DNA from 2 places in the Paenibacillus sp. IHB B 3084 genome. Region 1 is predicted to be linked to the other one. Evidence: riboswitches for the same ligand, from Rfam matches in the RefSeq annotation. Region 1 holds a riboswitch; the other holds the start of a gene.
What was found. Region 1 has a riboswitch for ZMP and ZTP ahead of ASL14_RS07320 (bifunctional 5,10-methylenetetrahydrofolate dehydrogenase/5,10-methenyltetrahydrofolate cyclohydrolase). Riboswitches for the same ligand answer to the same signal wherever they lie in the genome.
Positions count from the first base shown of each region.

Region 1 (10,293 bases):
ACGGCATCCACCTGATCACTTGCAGCCATTTGCGCCAAGTCTGTAAATACCTCCGGATGGCTGTTGTTCTTGGCAGCAAAAGCTTTGCCTTTATCCTCTGTTCGTGAGTATACCGCCGTCAGTGCAAATTCGTCCGTCTCTACCGCAGCTTGAATAAACCTCTCCGTTATCCAGTTGGTTCCAACAATACCAAAACGTATCACAGTATCCCATCCTTCCCCGTGAGTAATTTACATTTAAAATATGTATCCATTCTCGCATTCTAGCCTAAGCTTGTCCACTATACAGTTGAGCATACTTCGTCCTTAGAGATAATCTATTCGACAAAAAAAGACTGCGGTCATCAGCCAAATTCATTCTGATTGTACCACAGTCCTTGTATGTTTATTGGGTTTTATACCTCTATTTTTTAGAAATCACCTTGCCTACCTCTACCAAAATGGCATCCATGGAAGCTGGGTCATGCACGTCATATTCATCAATGTTCAGACGCAGCACAGGACAGGCATCGAACTCGTTGATCCAATTGGAATACCTGCGATACATTTGCTCCCAATAAGATCGCTCTGTCTGGATCTCCATTTCACGACCGCGCTCCTCGATCCGGCTCAGTATGGATGGCAAGCTGCCTTCCAGATAGACCAGTACATCCGGGTGCGGGAAAAATGGCGTCATCACCATCGCCTCAAACAGACTGGTATACGTTTCATAATCCGTAGGGTTCATCGTCCCCTGATCGGCATGCATTTTCGCAAAAATTCCTGTGTCCTCATAAATCGAACGGTCTTGCACAAAGCCTCCACCGGACAAGAAGATGTTTTTTTGCTCCTTGAAGCGCTCGGCCAGAAAATAAATTTGCAGATGAAAGCTCCATCTTTCGAAATCATGATAAAACTTCTCCAGATATGGATTATGATCTACCTTCTCCAGTGAGGTTTTAAAGCCAAGGCGTTCAGCCAGAGCCCCCGTCAGCGTGGATTTACCCACACCTACCGTACCCGCTACCGTAATCAGGGCATTCGCAGGGATGTTGTAATTATTCATTGTATAAGCTCCTTTACATCGGAAACAATCAGTTCAAATTGTGCTCGGTTTTCTACAAAATCAATCTCATTCCCGTTAACGGTCAATATCTTGGGAAAAGGAGCCTGTTTGGCGAGAAATTGTATGCCTTTATCATAATCGAAAATAAGTTGCTCCAGATAGGCCGGGTCCATCTCCTGTTCAAAGGAGCGCGCCCGTTTGCGAATTCTGCCCAGCAACGTATCCAGATCGGCTTTAATGTAAATGATCACGTCCGGCTTAGGCATATCGTCGGTGAGCAGATGATAGATTTGGCGATATTTTTCAAGCTTCACACCCTTTAGGGTCCGCTCAGCAAAAATGAGGTTTTTATAAATATGATAGTCGGAAATAACAGGCTGTGCCTTCTCGATATATTGCAGGCCGGTATCCTCCAGTTGCTTGTACCGATTGCAGAGAAAGAACATTTCCAGTTGGAAGCTCCACTCATCTATATTTTGATAAAATTTATCGAGAAACGGGTTCTCCTCGACAATCTCTTTAATAATCGGCATATGCAGCTCCGTTGAAAGCATCGAAGCCAAAGTCGTTTTTCCTGCTCCGATCGGCCCTTCAACAGCTATAAATGGGGCTTGTTTCATGTGGTTCCGTTCCTCCTTGTACTTCGGTCCATCCCATGGATAGCTATCCTATTGTATCACAAGGAAGTAGGCTAAAGGCATATACTTTCTCCTATGTATCCTCCAATAAAACAACAAAACAGAGAGGCTATGTCTTCCTTCATAGCTACCCTGTTTCTCCTAGGACATTTCTGTCTCCCGCTTATTTAAACCACCCTTTTTCATTAAAGCGCGTAATCGCCTCAATCCGGTTGCTGACACCCAGCTTATCCAGAATGACTGAAATGTAATTGCGCACCGTCCCTGTCGTCAGGTACAGCTCACCGGCAATCTCTTTGGTGTTCTTCCCGTCAGCAATGAGCGCCAAGACGGTCTTCTCACGCTCGGTCAGCGGGTTAACTTCGGCATAAGCATCATCGACCAGCTCTGGAGCATAAATGCGACGGCCTGCCATAATACTTCGAATCGAAGAAGCCAGTTCTTCACTGGGACTGTCCTTGAGCAGATAACCGTGCGTGCCTGCCTTGATGGCCCGTTCAAAATATCCGGGACGGGCAAACGTGGTCAGGATCAGCACCTTGCAATTCAAGCCCTTAAGTTCCTCAGCCGCATCCAATCCGCTCTTGATTGGCATTTCGATATCCATGATGCATATATCCGGCTGATGCAGCTTGACCAGCTCTAAAGCCTCTTCCCCGTTGCTTGCTTTTCCGACTACTTTCATGTCCTCTTCCAAGTCCAGCAGGGAGGCCAAAGCACCCAGCAGCATACGCTGGTCTTCCGCAATGACGATTCGAATCATGGCCCCACCTCCTCATTTGGCTTTTCAGTGATATTCGGCACTTTTATGATCAGGGCCGTTCCCTGATCTGAACGCAGTTCCATACACCCGTTCACAAATTCCAGCCGTTCCTTCATCCCTTTCAGACCATTCCCCCGAAAGGCTGCATTTTCTCCCGTAACGCCGACTCCATTGTCCTGAATCCGAAGGGTCAGCTCCTTACGAGACGGCTCAATGGCAATGGAGCAGGCTGTAGCGCCACTGTGCTTAACCACATTGGTCACCGCCTCTTTCATGCACATACTGAGCACATTCTCGTTCATTAAGGACGTATGCTCCAGCTTCGGATCGCCCTCCAAGGTGAATTCAATGTGAGCAGCCTTTAAAATCTGCCGAATACGCAGTAATTCATCCTCTAATCGCATACCTCGCATCTGAGTGACCATTTCCCGCACTTCTTTTAACGCACTTCTCGCCGTAAGACGAACATCGTTAATTTCAGCGTGAGCCCGCTCCGGGTACTGATCCATCAGCTTGCCAGCCAAATCACTTTTCAGTCCGATGAGTGACAGCTTTTGACCGAGAGTATCATGCAGGTCGCGCGCAATTCTTTGCCGCTCCTCCAGCTTAATCAATTCCGATATTTTCTTATTGGCATCCTCCAATTGCACTTGAAGCCGATCACTTTTATTTCGGTTAAAAGTGGTTATCGGAATCAAGATTACACCAAGCAGATTCAGCAGAATAAAAGGAAGCTGCTTAATAAAAACAGGATCTTGAGCTACGAAGCCGTAATTGATCAATCCAATGGTACAGACCATCAGAACAATATACAGTGTAGTGAATGCGGCCTTGCTTTTGATATTACCAATCAGAAAAGCGATAAATATCGAGAAATACATATAGCTGAATAACAGCGTCATGGTTATGGATATCGCAATCTGTACACTGGTCCAGAAGTAGATCAGCCAGCCTTGAGAGACAAAAGCCAGTACATAACAAGCAAAAAACACTAAAATAATGGCGATACCCAGCACAATATGGCTTGTAGATGAGGAGCTAAAATAATAGAAGGGCAGGATATAAAAGACAACCCATACATAAGGGTTAAGTCCCGTATTTCTTTGGAAAATCTGATACCATTTTTGCATCCTGCCCACCCTTTATCATTTCACTAATTCAGCTTATATCCCTTATCTTATCATACCGTGTTTCGTACAAAGTTATTTTCTTTCCGTGCTCACAACAGGTGTAGGGACGGGTTTCGTAACGGCAGCACGTTTGCTGAGCAACGGCTTCACTTGTTTAAAGGTCAAAAAGGTTTTCGTGCTTTCATCCCAAAGCCGGAACTTCAGAGATTGCAGACTTGTGCTCACCGTGATAGTCGTCGCTTTTTGAAGCTGTGGGGTTGCATCATGCGCCTTCTCCAAATTGTAATTCGGTACTTTCGGACTCAAATGATGAACATGATGGAAGCCGATATTACCTGTAATCCATTGCAACACCTTAGGAAGCTTATAATAAGAGCTGCCTTCTACAGCTGCATTAATATAGCTCCACTCTTCATCATGCTCAAAATACGAATCCTCAAACTGATGCTGTACATAGAACAACCAGATTCCCAGCACACCTGATACAAAAAAAATAGGTGCCTGTATCAAAACAAAATTCTGCCATCCGATGGCCCAGCACAACAGAGCGTACAATACGACGAGGGATACATTCGTCAAATAGGTGTTCATTTTTTCCTTGCGTTTTGCCTTCTTTGTGTTAAAGCGATAGGAAATCAAAAAAGTGTAGATCGGACCGAGTCCGAACATACCCCCTGGACTTCGGTATACACGATAAGCCAGTCGTGTCCATGCGGAAGCTTCTACATACTCTTCCACCGTAAGCACCCACATATCACCTGTGCCCCGTTTGTCCAGATTACTGCTGGTTGCATGGTGAATCGCGTGGCTATTTTTCCATTGTTCATACGGGCAAAGTGTTATAATACCTGTAATCGTGCCCACAATGTCATTCAGTTTGCGACTTTTGAAGAACGATTGATGACCACAATCATGAAAAATGATAAATGCTCGTATAACAAATCCGGAAGTAATAATAGTAATCGGAAGAGTCAGCCAATACGATACCGACAGACTAAGATAAGCGGCATACCATAGCAGGATCAGTGGACCCAGGGTATTAATGAGTTGCAGAACGCTGGATTTCGTGTTTATTTTCTCATAGGGAGCCATGTTTTTTTTCAATTGGGCTAATGGGAGTTGTGTCATACTTAATGTTGATCCTCCTTTAAAATGACGCCCGTATCTTGATCTCGTCAGGCGTACATGTTGATCTAACCTCAGTATAAGGGGATACCTGTGTTCGCTGTAGTCATAAACGTCATTTCGGGAATATGACATTTGTCATATAGACAAATAACATGACCTCTTTGCCAAATGTTCACGGCTTTCTTTTCGGAAGATTATTTGCTAAAATATAAGATATATAACGCTGTATGTGACTGGCGAAGTCAGTGGAATCAACCACGAGGGAGCATACAATGAAAGCGTGCCGTTCGCCTGGGAGAAGTATTTGCAGAGGATTCGTCTGTCGTGACGACCTTGTGCAAATACTTTTTTTCGTTTTAAAAGACCATAACACCCTGTTGATTCCATCATGCGATAAATTTAGAGGAGGTTCGAACTATGGCTATCATTATGAAATCCAAAGAAGCAGCTGAGCAAGTGTATGCAACGATCCGTACCAAGGTAGAACAAATGAAACAGCAAGGGCATCGCCCTCATTTGGCAACACTGTTGGTAGAAGGCGATCCTGCCTCTGCCTACTACGCCCGGACCAAGCAGAAAATAGCGGAGAAGCTGGGCATCTCCTTTCATCTTCATACCTTTGACCGCCATGTAAGCGAAGCCGAACTCCTTCACCTGATTGGCAGCCTGAATGAAGCCTCCCATATACATGGTATTATGCTGGAATTGCCTCTTCCCCAGCATCTATCCGCCTCCGTCATTAAACAATCCATCGCCCCGTACAAGGATATTGATGGAATTACCCCAGGTAACAAGCTGGCTACCGTTACAGGTGAAGCCGGATTGTATCCCGCTACGCCTCAAGCCTGTATTGAGCTGCTCAAGCATTACGGTCACACGTTGGCAGGCAAAAATGTCACCCTTGTCGGCATAGGACAGACGGTGGGACTCCCCCTTTTTCACATGCTGCAAAGAGAAAATGCCACCGTTACCGCCTGTCATGCAGGCACCCGTGATATTGCAGAGCATTTGAGTCATGCGGACATTGCTTTCGTGGCAGTCGGTTGCCCTGATGTGATTACGCAGGATATGGTCCATCCCGGCCTGATTCTGGTGGATGCAGGAATTAACGAGACGCTGGGGGGAAAAATAGTGGGGGATGCCGCTTCGGACGTTGGGGAAAAGGTACATGCGATTTCTCCGGTTCCCGGCGGTGTCGGCACATTAACGACTGCCATCTTGTACAAAAATCTGCTCAAAGCGATTGATCTGCAACAATACTCCCGAGAGGTGGTTTATTCATGAGTGAACTGTCGTGGAATGATTCCATTCGACATTTTCTGAAAGAAGCTGGAAGCGCAGCGCCTACCCCCGGCGGAGGAAGTGTATCCGCACTGGCAGCGGCACTGGGCGTGGCTATGACCTCCATGACCGCCAACCTTTCCCAAGGAGAAAAATACGCGCATGTTCATGGTCAAATCACTGAAGTGATTCATAGCATGGAAAATCTGTCTGCGCGCTGTGAGGAACTGATGACCGCAGATATTCAATCCTTTGAACAATACATGACCGCATTGCGCTTGCCCAAAGAAACAGACGAAGAAAAACGCTATCGCACCCATTCCCTACAGACCGCGGTGATCGCCGCCATTGAGGTGCCGATGCGTTTGCTGGAAGTATGCCGGGACGGAATGCAGCGTGCCTACAGTATTGTGGAACTGTCCAACAAAAATGTCATTTCTGATCTCGGCATAGGCGCGATCCTGTTCGAGGCTGCCGCCCAATCCGCCCTGCTCACCGTTGAAATTAACCTTGCTTCACTGAAAGATTTGGATGCCAAACACGCCTATGAAGCGAAAACGGCTGCACTCATCGATGAAATTGGACAAATCAAAGCTCAAACCTTATTGATCGTGCGCAGCCGAATAACAGGCTAAAAAAACAACCTCCAAATCCACTCTAAGCGTGGGTTTCTGGAGGTTGTTTTATTCGAATAGATGTGTTTTGGAAAACTTTTCTATAAATTCTTCGTCTATTGATAAGGAGATATTCCCCAAGGCGTTATTTTCACCTTATATACATTGATGAAGAAATGAGGAAAAACGCATGAAAAGACGTACTCTGTTAATCAGTATGATCGCGTTGTTATTGTTCAGTTCCAGTGCATGAATCGACGTCCCGTATTCGCTCCTATGATTCCGGGAGTCTGATTCAATCCGATGGGAGCTTGTGGTTATGGGGCTATAATCAATCCGTACCGACTCGTGTAGAGGATAAGCCAAACGCTGTAAGAACATTTTCGAATATAATCCAGGAAGGCGATCTGGTATTTACCTTACAAGATCATTCCGCCTGGTATGTGCCAAGAAACAACATTTCTGAATCCGTGAAATTCATTCCTCTGGAAGGACTACAAAACATCATAGACGTGCGTATTATGAATGATCATGTACTCGCCCTAAGCGCCGAAGGAACCGTATCATCTGCTGATCGAATCGAGAATGATAGCAACTTTGGCCCTTTTCAAACTCTTTCCAGCATCGACGAGGTTACAGAATTGGATAGTTACTATGAAGAAAGACCGCAATATGAGGAACGCTGGATCTTCTTGAAGAAGGATGGAAGTGTATGGAAAAATACAAGGTCCTTGCAGGGCTTTGAGCCTGTTCCATCATTAAAGGATATTACTGCTATCTCCAAAAACATAGCCTTAAAGAAAGACGGTACTGTATGGACATGGCCCAAGGTATTTGAAAAAAATGCTACCCCATCCGAAGCTTTATCTGCATCGCAGATTCAAGCCTTATCGGACATCAAAACAATTAAGACCAATGGGAGTTCCAATCTCGCGATTGATCGACAAGGACGGTTATGGTTCTGGGGTGAAACGGTCACAGGTTACTCGGATAGTACAACCTATCACAACGAAAATAACCCTGTATTGTTAACAGGTATAAAGGATGTCAAAGACGTCTTTATCGTTGAACGCTCTATCCTTGCACTGACGACAGGCGGGAATGTATATGAAGCGTCCTTGGAAGGTGAGAAATTATCGTCCACTGTCCCTTTTAAATTACTCGCCAAAAATATTCAAAGCATCCAGGCCGGATTACGGCATGTGATCATGCAAAAAACAGACGGCACCCTATGGGGCTGGGGGGTCAACAAACATACGCAGCTTGGCATAGGGGATTATGAATTTCTCTACAGTACGCCGGTTCCGGTACAAAAGCCGATTCTCGTTCGTCTCAATGATACACCTGTCCCCCTAAGTAACGGTGTCATTACCCGCAACGGGCAGGCGTTTATTCCCCTTCGTTCTGTTTTTGACAAGCTGGGGGCCGAGGTCACTTATGATTTTAACAGCAAAATAGCGGAAATTAATCAGTCCAAGACAGGAGCCAATCCCGTCTCTCTGCAAATTAATCTTAAAAACGGGCAGACAACGTTGAACGGTAACGTTGTGAAACTCACCAATCCTCCCTTCACGGTGAACGGTATTGGTTATCTTCCACTGAGGCTGATCAGCGAAACGCTGGGGGCCAAGGTAGATTGGATGCAAAAAGAAGATACTATCGTCATTACGACGAAATAAGAAAATTGATATGTCGAATGTGCTGCAAACAAAACCAGACCCAGCAATTTAAATTTAAAAAAGAACCAGTCGAAATATGATTCATGTTTTGACTGGTTCTTTTATGGCTTTGCTAAGGTCTGTATTACAAGCTACATTCTCCATCCGTTTTGGTTGACGCTCGCAATTTCTTTAAAGCTTTCGTCACTTTCCAGGGGGCATGACAATTCGTTACAGCGCAGAATCTTTCCATCTTTAAATTCAAAAATAGCAATAAGCTCGACCCGCCCCTGTTTTCCATCTTTTTTATAATATCCACGGTATACCGTAAAGTAGCGCTTTGTAGCTCATCATCATACAAAAAGTCATAAAACGGTGAAATCATGATATTGCCGATCAGCTTTTGTAATGTAGCAATATGCTGGGCAAATTCCTCCATATTCGTAGTGACTCCATCCGTAACCTGGATATACTCGGGTGCAAAATAATCAGGAATTTTTCTACCTTTAACCTCACAACAATGTCATTATACATATGGGTTAGAAATACTTTTGCCTCTGCTCTGTTCATTCTGCTCACTCCAAGTTTTATAGTAGTTGGGACCATGCATTAAGAAACCGAATGACTACGTCTAATTCTTCTTCAGAAAAAGCATCAAATAATTGATTGTATCGTTCCTTTAATTGTTGGTGCATCCGATCATGTACAGCAGCTAACTTCCTACCTTCATCCGTTACGTTATAATATAATTCTTTATGATTGTCCGATTTTTTCGACGTGAGTACTAAATGATGTTCAATAAGAATATTCACGGCTTTGGTGACCGCTGGCTTGGATATATTCAGTTCAGCAGCCAATGATGCATTATTCATGCCTCCCTGACTACTATTGATCAGAGAGAGAATATGAAGCTGGGTAGTCGTCCATCTTCGATTCTCCTTATTTACTTCTTCCGTCAAAGTATCTAACAAAGCTTGACGTTTCTGAACACTTCTTTCTCTTGCCAGCAGAAAATGCTGAACGGCTTCAAATGTCTGTTCTTGCTTTATATGATTCATAGTTCCACTCCTTTTTTGTTAACCGGTTAATAATTTAAGTTTACTGGTTAACAAAATAACTGTCAATAGCCCATTCGTAACCTCTACATATCCCCTAATAGATCAGGTAAATCTTTATAATTTACAGCGAGCCAGTCCATTTCTTTAGCGAATCTGTATGACTGATCAAGCAATATCCAACTGTGTATAGTCATAATCTAGGCGGTCAAAATCTAGAATTGCACTTAGCTTATCATCGTTGAATAGAACATTGTCCGTCCAAAGGTCACGATGGACCCAACCGGGTGGAAGTGCATCCATCATCTCGGCATGTATCATTTCTGTTGCCTTACGCTAGGTTTCGATATCAGCATATAGCTCTTTTTTATCAGCTTCCTCCGCTTATTTCGATACTGAATCCCAAAAGGCTAAACGTTCCTTACGGCTGGGGAGCACAAATTTCGGGGTGTTTTTGCTCCCTAGCGTCCCGTCGTTTAACCAGAAAAGTCTCCTTGTTCGTGGTGATTTTCCATTTTAGATTTAACCCAACCTCGTTGGATGGGAACAGATTTCAATTATATTTAAATCGAAAAATCGATGAAATGCTTCCATTAGATCTGAATGATTTCAACAAAAAAAAGCACCTCACTTCCGGCCATAATTCCCAAGTAGTGAAGTGCTTATCAGTGGATCATACACTTATTGTTTAGCTTTATTCTCTTTTTCTCTTTCAATCAGCATATCCACGATCATATCAATCTGTCCGTTAATGGCGATCGGATCATAGCGATAGTACGTATCAAAATCGTTAAAGAACACTCTATTGTTCTTCACCGCAGGAAGGTTCCCCCACACAGCTGACGATTTCAGTTGCTTGAGCGCGTCTCCCTTTTTCTCCGGGTCATAGGTTGTCAGGAACATATAATCTGCGGCGTACTGTGGCAATACCTCCAGCGAAAGCTGTACGGTTTGTTCCTTGGAGTTTACCGTTTTCTTCGGC
Region 1 is NZ_CP013203.1:1,563,953-1,574,245, forward strand. Features, by position in the region: gene ASL14_RS07290 (Gfo/Idh/MocA family protein) at 1-200, opposite strand, end outside; gene ASL14_RS07295 (deoxynucleoside kinase) at 403-1,044, opposite strand; gene ASL14_RS07300 (deoxynucleoside kinase) at 1,041-1,664, opposite strand; gene ASL14_RS07305 (response regulator transcription factor) at 1,846-2,445, opposite strand; gene ASL14_RS07310 (sensor histidine kinase) at 2,442-3,575, opposite strand; gene ASL14_RS07315 (Delta(5) desaturase DesA) at 3,648-4,703, opposite strand; ZMP/ZTP riboswitch at 4,923-5,007, shown strand; gene ASL14_RS07320 (bifunctional 5,10-methylenetetrahydrofolate dehydrogenase/5,10-methenyltetrahydrofolate cyclohydrolase) at 5,121-5,987, shown strand; gene ASL14_RS07325 (cyclodeaminase/cyclohydrolase family protein) at 5,984-6,619, shown strand; gene ASL14_RS07330 (stalk domain-containing protein) at 6,844-8,277, shown strand; gene ASL14_RS07335 (hypothetical protein) at 8,402-8,695, opposite strand; gene ASL14_RS07340 (MarR family transcriptional regulator) at 8,844-9,314, opposite strand; gene ASL14_RS27880 (phosphotransferase) at 9,480-9,632, opposite strand; gene ASL14_RS07350 (ABC transporter substrate-binding protein) at 9,993-10,293, opposite strand, start outside.

Region 2 (10,293 bases), 1.6 Mb from region 1:
TCCCAAGCTTTGGTACGCAGATCCATGTTGCTCGATGTAGGGCTATGGATGTTTTTTTAAATCTTCATGAACATTTTACGAGATTGATAGGTTTAGCCTCTCCCAAACCGGACAGACTGATAGACATGATAGAGTTTGGGGGGATTTGGGATGAGAAGCTGGACCAAGCAAGTTGCAATGATACTATTTTGTATTTCGATATTAATGATGTCGTGGGAAGGTCAAAAAACAGATGCCGCCATGACACCAGGGTCAAGAGGGCCTGTAGGGGCAGGGATGGCCACGACAGGAGCGGGCGTCATTCCGCATGATTCCATCCGATTGCGTATTTTGGCCAATTCGGATCGCCCGGAGGATCAGTTGGTAAAACGTGAAATAAGGGATTCCATCGTACAACAGATGGATGCGTGGGTCGGCAAGTTGGAAAACCCGCAAAGTTTGGAGCAAGCCAGAGTGCTGATTGCTGATCATTTACCCGAAATTGACCGTTTAGTAGGCGCGGAACTGGCTCGACGGGGCATTTCGTACGACCATCAGGTGGAATTGGCAAACGTACCTTTTCCGACCAAGATGTACGGTGGGCTTGTTTATCCGGCAGGAGATTATGAAGCGCTTCGGGTTACGCTGGGACAAGGCAAAGGGCAAAATTGGTGGTGTGTGCTGTTTCCTCCCTTGTGCTTTATTGATGCGAGCAGCGGGGAAGCAGCAGCACAAGCGGTCTCGGCAAGAGCGGACCAAGGAGGCGGACGGACGAATGCCGCTGACAAGGAGCCGGAAGTACGGTTTTTTCTATGGGATGCGTTGACGGGGCTGTGGGCATGGGCGAGTGGCTTGTTTGCCTAAGCGTCGTGAGCTGTAGAAAAGAGAACAACGGGTGGATGATTCCGGTATGTTATAATGAAATATAGGTTTTACAGCTATGAGACATGGACAGATTCGGTTCAGATAAGCTGCCAAGGCAAGTTCTTTGACGATAGAGCAAACTGAGCAGGACTGTATGACAATAACGTATGGGATGATCTGATATGAGCGATAAATTGAATCAAATACAAGGTTTGTGCGGAGAGTCGGCGCAAAAGGAAAAATGTGAATCGGTACTGGATGAACGGGGGCTTCATGAGCTAAAGCCGCCGTTGGCGGCTTCCCATACGAATTGGTGGGACGTCAGAGGCTTGGTGGTTAAAGGAGATTTCTCTGGTGAAGTATTATCCGGACAAGCCCTTATCGCGGCGGAAAAAGGCATTCGTGAGGCTGCTGTGCTGCTGCAAGCAGGAGAGACGGTAGCGTTCCCTACCGAGACGGTGTACGGCTTGGGCGCGGATGCGCGTAGCACGGAAGCGGTAGAATCAGTATTCGCCGCCAAAGGGCGTCCTTCCGATAATCCGCTGATCGTGCATATTTCCGACCCTGCCCAGTTGGATGGCATGGTAACGAAAGTAAATGATACGGCGCGGGCGCTGATGAATGCGTTCTGGCCGGGACCGCTAACGCTGGTGCTGCCCGTAATTCCGCAAGCACTGTCGCCCCGTGTGACGGCGGGGCTGGACACGGTCGGCGTGCGCATGCCAGATCATCCGGTAGCGCTGCGCCTGATTGCGGAAGCGGGCTGTCCGCTGGCTGCGCCAAGCGCCAACCGCTCGGGCAGGCCCAGTCCGACCCTTGCACAGCATGTGCGGGAGGACCTGGAGGGCCGCATCGGCGGCATTTTGGACGGTGGCCCCACGGGTGTGGGGCTGGAGTCCACGGTGGTGCAGGCCGGTGACGACGGAACCGTCACCATCCTGCGCCCCGGCGGCGTGACGGCCGAGCAGCTCGCTGCGGTCGCTCGCGCCGTCGAGCTGGACCCGGCGCTCGCCGCTGCTTCGCCCGGCGAGGACGCCGATAGCCCGGCACCGCGTTCGCCGGGCATGAAGTACACGCACTACGCGCCACGAGGCCGCTTGAGCGTAGTGCAAGGCCCGTCATCCGCGGAGGTGACGGGCTGGATTTGCGCTGCGCTGGCGGAGGCGTCCGCGAGTGGAGAGCGCACGGCGGTGCTCGCGTTCGACGAGCATGCCGCCGGCTATGCCGGAGAGCGCGTTTACACGCTGGGCAAGCTGGATGAGCTCCATGAGGCGGCGCAGCGCTTGTACGGCGTGCTGCGCCGCTGCGACGAGGAAGGCGTCACCTACATCTTGGCGGAAGCTTGTCCGCCGAAAGGACTGGGAGACGCCGTTATGAACCGCCTGCTTAAAGCAGCAGGCCATCGGGTCGTCCGTCTCTAGGACGATCCGGACACTATCCAAACATTTCCTATACATGCAGTCCCCACGTTTGCATGGATTGACCTTTTCGGCATAGTTGGCCCCTCTCCTTATCCCGGTACAAGCATGGTAAACCGTATGCTTGTACTGTTTTGCTTCTTGTCCGCATAACGTGTACAAGAGCGGACGGATATTGGGGGATGGAGTATGCTGGCAGCCTCTGCCCATGTCGGGCAGATTGTAACGATTCTGGTCATGGCTGTAGCGCTGGGGATGGATGCGTTATCGTTAGGCGTGGGGATCGGCATGAAGGGGATACGCTTGCGAGACGTGCTGCGGATCAGCACGGTCATTGGTTTTTTTCACATACTGATGCCATTGCTGGGTATGTTCACAGGCCATTATATGAGTTCTTTACTGGGTCATGTGACGACCTATTTTGCAGGGGGATTGCTTATCCTTTTGGGCGGGCATATGGTGTATAATTCCTTCAAAGGTGACGGGGGACAGGCGCTGGACCATCGTTCGCCCCTGGGCCTTTTACTATTTTCGCTTGGGGTGAGCGTCGACTCCTTTTCTGTCGGGGTATCACTGGGCATGTTCCAGAGTGATTTGGTGCTGACCGTTCTGACGTTTGGCTTTTGCGGGGGAGCGATGGCGATGCTGGGACTACTGTTAGGCCGCAAGGTCAGCCGCAATCTGGGAGACTATGGAGAAGCGGTGGGCGGTGCCATTTTACTGGCGTTTGGCTTTATGTTTATGTTTTGATTTTGGGGCGGACAGTGTAAAATAAATACAGGATTTTAGTAATCCTCTGTTTATATATTTTTTAACTTACGGGGGGGTGAAGACGTTGAAACATATCTTATTCGTTTGCACAGGGAACACCTGTCGCAGTCCAATGGCTGAAGGGATGCTGCGCAAGCTGTCTGCTGAGCACGGGCTAGGGTTGGAAGTGCGCTCGGCGGGAGTAGCCGCGATGGAAGGTACGCCCATTTCCCGACATGCAGAGGCAGTGCTTCGTGACCATAATGTCTCGGATCAAATCACCTCAACTTCTTTGAACGGTGGGCTTGCCGAGTGGGCACATCTGATTTTAACCTTGACCCAAGGGCATAAGCAGCACGTCATCCAGCGCTTTCCCCAAACGGTGGGCAAAGTGTTTACGCTCAAGGAATATGTGGAGGACCGGGATTCAGTGCTGAATGATGTACAGGAGCTGGATGGTCTGTACGCTTCGCAACAACTGATGGGATCATTAGGTCAGGAGCTTTCGGCACGGGAGCGTGAGCGGATGATTGAACTGCGTCAACGTATTCCGGGCTTTGATATTTCCGATCCGTTCGGCGGGTCGCGTGAAGATTACGATGTCACGGCTGCGGAAATCCGAACGGCGCTGCACAAGCTGGTGGACAAGCTGAAGGCTTTGTCCGAATAAAGTTTGTATCACTCATCTATTTTGTACGGGATCTGTTGATTTTCGGCGGTTAATCCGTTAAGATAAGGTGGAAAAACAAGAATCCGGTGTAACTGGCGACAAAAGTGGGGTTAACCACGATGGAGCACCGGATATACGGCCGGTCGCCTGGGCAAAAGAGCAAATCCACATAGGCTGTGGACTGCTCTTTTTTCGTATATGAGCTAGGTCCGGCCTCCAGTGTCCTTCCGTCCAGACAAATGGCTATTATTCTTCCGCATGCTGTTACTTCGAGTATCCAAACCGAGAGAGGGTCCTTTAAGCAGTTTTTCCATTTTTCCTGCTCGAAATCCGATTCATCGGCTATAATATAGTCAGATTGTGATATCAGGAGAGAGTGTGTTGAACATGGGGCATAAGCCTGTGCCCAGTCTCTGTGGGGCTGTTCAACCAAAGGAGGTTCCAATGGTAGGACAATTGGATCATGAGGTTACGCTTGAAGTACAGACCGCTTCTGTCGTGAAGGAAATCGCAGAAACAGCCAGTCTCAAAGCTGGTCGCCTGTTGGTTATCGGCGTAAGCACCAGTGAGGTGGCGGGAAGCCGGATTGGCACGGCGGGAGCGCTCGATGTGGCGCAGCAATTGCTGGCTGGAGTGGAATCTGTTCGCAGGGCGTACGGTTTTGATGTGGCGTTTCAATGCTGCGAGCATTTGAACCGTGCGCTGGTGGTTGAACGAGCCGTGCTGGAACGGCTGGGACTGACGGAGGTCGCCGCTGTTCCCGTTCGTACGGCAGGCGGATCTATGGCTACCGCCGCCTATCGTGCGCTGGAAGATGCATGTCTGGCGGCGAATGTACAGGCGCATGCGGGGGTAGACATTGGTGAGACGCTGATCGGTATGCATTTGCGACCGATTGCCGTTCCGTTTCGTCCAGGCCTTCGCTGGATTGGCGAAGCGCGTGTGACGGCGGCATTCACTCGTCCTCCGCTCATTGGCGGACAGCGAGCAGTGTATAGTCTGGAGCAAGAAGGCGGCGGAAGCTGCGACTAGCATTTGTATTTTGGCTTGGACTGCATGTTTGTACTGATCTTTTTTGCATTGATGATGAGGTGCCCAACAGAGGAGCAGGCGCTTGCCTGTATACCTGACAATTGACCATGGAGAGGGAGTAATCAATCATGATGGAACATCTGCGTAAAAGTGACCCGGCAGTGCTGGAAGCAATGGGACTTGAACTGAAACGACAACGCCACAATATCGAGCTGATCGCATCCGAAAATATCGTCAGCGAAGCGGTAATGGAAGCAATGGGCTCCGTATTGACGAATAAATATGCTGAAGGTTATCCAAGCAAACGCTACTACGGTGGCTGTGAGCATGTGGATATCGTCGAGGACATTGCACGCGACCGTGCCAAAGAACTGTTCGGTGCAGAGCATGCTAACGTACAGGCTCACTCGGGAGCGCAAGCGAACATGGCAGTATATCTGGCAGCTCTTAAACCTGGAGATACCGTACTGGGTATGAACCTGGCGCACGGTGGCCATCTGACACACGGAAGTCCGGTTAACGCCTCCGGCTTGCTGTATAACTTTGCCGCTTACGGCGTACGTGAAGACAACTTCCGCATCGACTATGATGAAGTGCGCAAGGCAGCCTTCAAGCATCGCCCTCGTCTGATTGTAGCCGGAGCGAGCGCGTATCCGCGTACCATCGATTTTGAAGCCTTCGCTTCCATTGCCAACGATGTGGGCGCTCTGTTCATGGTCGATATGGCACATATCGCGGGTCTTGTGGCAGCGGGTATTCACCCAAGCCCGGTTCCACATGCTCAATTTGTTACAACAACGACACACAAAACGCTGCGTGGTCCGCGTGGGGGTCTGATTCTGACTCGCAAAGCGTGGGCACAAGCAATTGATAAAGCGATTTTCCCAGGTACTCAAGGGGGTCCGTTGATGCATGTGATCGCATCTAAAGCTGTTGCCTTGGGTGAAGCGCTCCAGCCTTCCTTCAAAACCTATGCGCAAAACGTAGTTCGCAACGCCCAGGTGCTGGCTGAGACATTGCTGGCTGAAGGCATTAACATTGTATCCGGCGGTACGGATAATCACTTGATGCTGCTGGACACGCGTAACTTGAACATCACTGGAAAAGAAGCGGAGCATGTACTGGATTCCGTGGGCATCACGGTCAACAAAAACGCGATTCCTTTCGACCCGACTAGTCCATTCGTTACCAGCGGAATCCGCATTGGTACACCTGCTGCAACATCCCGTGGTATGGATGAAGAGGCTATGGTCAAAATCGGTAAAATCATTGCTGAAACTCTCAAAAATCCGAAGGATGATACGGTATTGTCTAAAGCCAGCCAAGCTGTTGGCGAACTGACAGACAAATTCCCGATCTACCCAGGTACTCAATACTAATCTATTTACTTGTTTGATAAGGCTGTTTTTCTTCCGTAAGCCGGAGGAGAAACAGTCTTTTTTTTGATTTCTAACGACTCGAAACTTACATTTTTGGGTAATAAGCGATTACGGTAAGGATTTGTCTGCGCTTTCCTTCATGATCTACAACAAAGGAGTGATTGCATTGAGTCAAAGAAAATCCGCGCAGTTATTACAGCAGCTCATATTTGTAGGACCGTTGGCGTTGTTTTTCGTCTTGATTATGGTCATTCCATTCCTGCTGGGTCTGTATTATTCCATGACGAACTGGGATGGAGTATCTGAAAATGTTCAGTGGCTCAGGTTAGGGAATTACGTACACATTTTCAGGGATGATCCAGACTTCCGTAATGCGTTCTGGTTCACGGTCCGTTTTACCGTATGTGGTGTGATTCTGACCAACCTGATCGGCTTTTTCCTGGCGTATGTTCTTACAAAGCCGTTGCGTACCCGTAATGCGCTGCGTACTGTATTTTTTATGCCTAATATGATCGGAGGTTTGCTGCTGGGCTTCATCTGGCAGTTTATCTTTGTGCGCGGCTTTTCTGCGGTGGGAGAGGCTACAGGACTGTCCTTCTTCAATCTGCCGTGGCTTGGTGACGGGCCAACCGCTTTCTGGGGAACCGTCATTGTATTTGTATGGCAATATGCCGGCTATCTTATGGTTATTTACATATCCTCGTTAAATAATGTCCCTCATGCTCTTATAGAATCTGCCCAGATTGACGGTGCGAGCCGCAGACAGATTTTGCGTCATATCGTGGTGCCGTTAATTATGCCAGCCGTAACCGTCTGCCTGTTTCTGGCGATATCCTGGTCCTTTAAAGTATTTGAGTTGAATTTGGCGCTGACCAAGGGCGGACCCTTCAAGTCGACGGAGTCTGTTGCGTTGGACATATATAATGAAGCGTTTACAAATAACCGCCTTGGATTGGGTACAGCCAAAGCCATTATTTTCTTTGTCATCGTTGGGATCATTACCAGCATTCAGGTGCGTCTGACGAAGAAAAAGGAGGTCGAAATGTAATGGGGAAAACATCAAACTACCGTTTGGGCATTTGGGTTGCTGAAATCCTGCTCATTGTGATCGGGTTGATCTTTCTGGTTCCGTTCTACTTTTTGCTCGTCAATTCCGTTAAATCCTTTGGCGACATTTTGGCTCATTCTGCCTCGTGGCCGATGACCTTCCATTTTGAGAACTATGCGAATGCCTGGAATAAAATAAATTTTCCTACAGCACTGGGGAATTCGTTAATCGTCACGATTGTCAGCAATGCACTTCTGCTGCTAATCAGCTCGATGGCTGCTTACCAGATGGTTCGGCATGATACACGTTTTAATCGCTTCCTGTTCGGTCTGCTCGTGGCTGCCATGGTGGTTCCCTTCCAATCTATCATGCTGCCTCTGATGGAGGTGTCCAACGTACTCAGCCTGAACAACAGTATACCGGGCCTGATTTTGTGCTATTTGGGCTTTGGCGCGCCTTTATCCGTGTTTCTATTTCATGGCTTTATTAAATCGGTGCCTATTGAGGTCGAGCAGGCAGCGAGGGTAGATGGTTCCTCTCGGTACGGTGTGTTCTTTCGCATCGTTTGTCCGCTGCTGCTGCCCATGTTTGTAACCGTGCTTATTATGAATACTTTATGGATTTGGAATGACTATCTGCTGCCTTCGCTTATTTTGAATGATCCCGAGCTGCGCACGATTCCCATTGCCACCTATATGCTGTTCGGCCAGTATACCAAGCAATGGGATTTGGCGCTGCCAGCGCTGGTGTTAGGGATTACGCCTATTGTTGTGTTTTTTCTGGTGATGCAAAAATACATCGTTTCCGGCATTGCAGCCGGTGCGGTCAAAGGATGACGGGAGGGATAACCGATGAACAAGACAGCGCTGCTTGTCCTTTCTCTGATCGTGCTGCTCGCATGTACGCTTTCGGGTTGTGGAAATACGCAGGCTCAACAGGGCGGGACGAAGACAATACACATCTATCAGTTCAAGGTAGAAATTTCGGAGCCGCTGAACAAGTTGAAGGCAGATTATGAAAAAACACATCCGGGCATCAAGCTGGATATACAGTCTGTCGGAGGCGGAACGGATTACGGAGCTTCGTTGAAAGCCAAATTCGCATCGGGAGATCAGCCGGACATTTTCACGAATGAGGGATACCAGGACCGCGATACGTGGTTTGAGTATTTGGAGGATCTGTCGGATCAGCCATGGGTCAAGGATTTGGATGATTTCGCCCGCAAGCCGATGACCGTCAACGGTAAAATTTACGGACAGCCTATGAATCTGGAGGGCTTTGGTTTTGTTTATAATAAGGATTTGTTCAAAAAGGCGGGCATAACGAAGCTTCCTCAGACGATAAATGAGCTGGAAGAAGCGGCTAAACGCCTGAAGGCTGCGGGGATTACACCGTTTGCTAACGGGTATGCGGAATGGTGGGTGCTGGGGAACCATTTTATTAATATCCCGTTTGCCAGACAGCCGAACCCTGAGACATATGTGGAGGATTTAAACAAGGGAATGGCCCGCATCCCCGGTAACCCTGTGTTTGATCAGTGGGTGAAGCTGCTTGACCTGACCCTGAAATACGGTAACCGTAACCCGCTTACGACGGATTACAATACACAGGTGACGTTGTTTGCGACAGGAAAGGCTGCGATGATGCACCAAGGGAACTGGACTCAGCCGCAAATCGATGGAATTAACCCGGATCTGAATCTGGGCATCCTGCCCACGCCCATTGATAATGATCCGTCCGAAGGGGGCAGACTCGCTGTGGGTGTGGCATCCAATTGGGTGGTGAATAAAAATTCGCCTGTGAAGCAGGAAGCAAAGGATTTTCTCAACTGGCTGGTCACTTCGGAAACGGGCAAGCATTACATCACCAAGGAGTTCAAATTCGTACCCGCCTTTAGAAGCATCCCCTCCAGTGACGAGACGACAGGTGATCTGGGTGCTGAGATATCCAAGCATGTGAAGGAAGGAAAGATATGGAGCTGGAACTTTCAACGTTTCCCGAAGGGACTGAATCAGGATCTCAGCAGCAGCATGCAGGCCTATATTGCAGGGGTTATTACGAAGGACGAAATGCTCGGGCAATTTCAGGGGGCATGGGACAATTTGAAGTTTAGATAAAAGATTGATACTGTATCAGGACACAATGCCTGTAGCTTGGGTGGGTAGTCCGAAGTTCAAAGGCTTTGACGGTCAAGTGCCGTCAGAGCTTTTTTTTATGCACTTTTTGTATGACAAAAGTCACCCCTGAAGTGGGCAAAAGTTTGCTTTTTACCTGTCATATCTTCCTCTTGACAAAAGGTTGCGGTGGCAGGTGTTAAATCAATCAAGGGAATGTTATAATAAACAGGATTTACAGGCACGCATTGCATCTGTGCTTATTTGGTTTGTACAAATAGGTTACATAGATCCTTTCCATACAGGATGTTCAATATTCTGGTGCGAAAGAACGTGACGATAATACCGGAGGGAATATATCATGGCAAAACTGGTGGTTTGTGATCACCCTTTGATCCAACACAAACTTACATTTATCCGCGATGTGCGGACCAACACCAAGGATTTCCGCGAGCTGGTGGATGAAGTAGCAACATTGATGGCTTATGAAATTACGCGGGATATCCCGCTGGAGAGCATTACGGTGCAGACACCGGTTGCTGAGACGGAAGGTAAAGTGATTTCCGGTCGTATGCTGGGCCTCATTCCAATCTTGCGCGCAGGCCTGGGTATGCTGGATGGCGTTGTCAAACTGCTGCCGGCAGCAAAGGTAGGGCATGTGGGACTGTTCCGTGATCCCGAGACATTGCAGCCTGTGGAATACTATACGAAGCTGCCTACAGACGTGACTGAGCGTGAATTGATCGTGATTGATCCGATGCTGGCAACAGGCGGCTCGGCGATCGCGGCTATTGATGTGTTGAAAAAGAGAGGCTGCACCCAAATTAAAATGATGAATTTGATTGCCGCTCCCGAGGGAGTCAAGGCTGTTCAGGATGCCCACCCCGATGTAGATATTTATGTTGCTGCACTGGACGAGCGTCTGGATGATCACGGCTACATTATTCCTGGTCTTGGTGACGCGGGAGACCGTTTGTACGGAACCAAGTAAACGGCCTCTGGTCATTCGGCATAATATATGGGCGTTACGGACAAGTCG
Region 2 is NZ_CP013203.1:3,137,196-3,147,488, forward strand. Features, by position in the region: gene spoIIR (stage II sporulation protein R) at 151-843, shown strand; gene ASL14_RS14780 (L-threonylcarbamoyladenylate synthase) at 1,026-2,264, shown strand; gene ASL14_RS14785 (manganese efflux pump MntP) at 2,451-3,011, shown strand; gene ASL14_RS14790 (low molecular weight protein arginine phosphatase) at 3,097-3,681, shown strand; ZMP/ZTP riboswitch at 3,760-3,841, shown strand; gene ASL14_RS14795 (TIGR01440 family protein) at 4,126-4,713, shown strand; gene glyA (serine hydroxymethyltransferase) at 4,842-6,092, shown strand; gene ASL14_RS14805 (carbohydrate ABC transporter permease) at 6,259-7,140, shown strand; gene ASL14_RS14810 (carbohydrate ABC transporter permease) at 7,140-7,976, shown strand; gene ASL14_RS14815 (ABC transporter substrate-binding protein) at 7,992-9,257, shown strand; gene upp (uracil phosphoribosyltransferase) at 9,616-10,245, shown strand.
Region 2: it holds a riboswitch for ZMP and ZTP, as region 1 does, so the genes downstream of both, ASL14_RS14795 (TIGR01440 family protein) here and ASL14_RS07320 (bifunctional 5,10-methylenetetrahydrofolate dehydrogenase/5,10-methenyltetrahydrofolate cyclohydrolase) in region 1, are expected to answer to the same signal.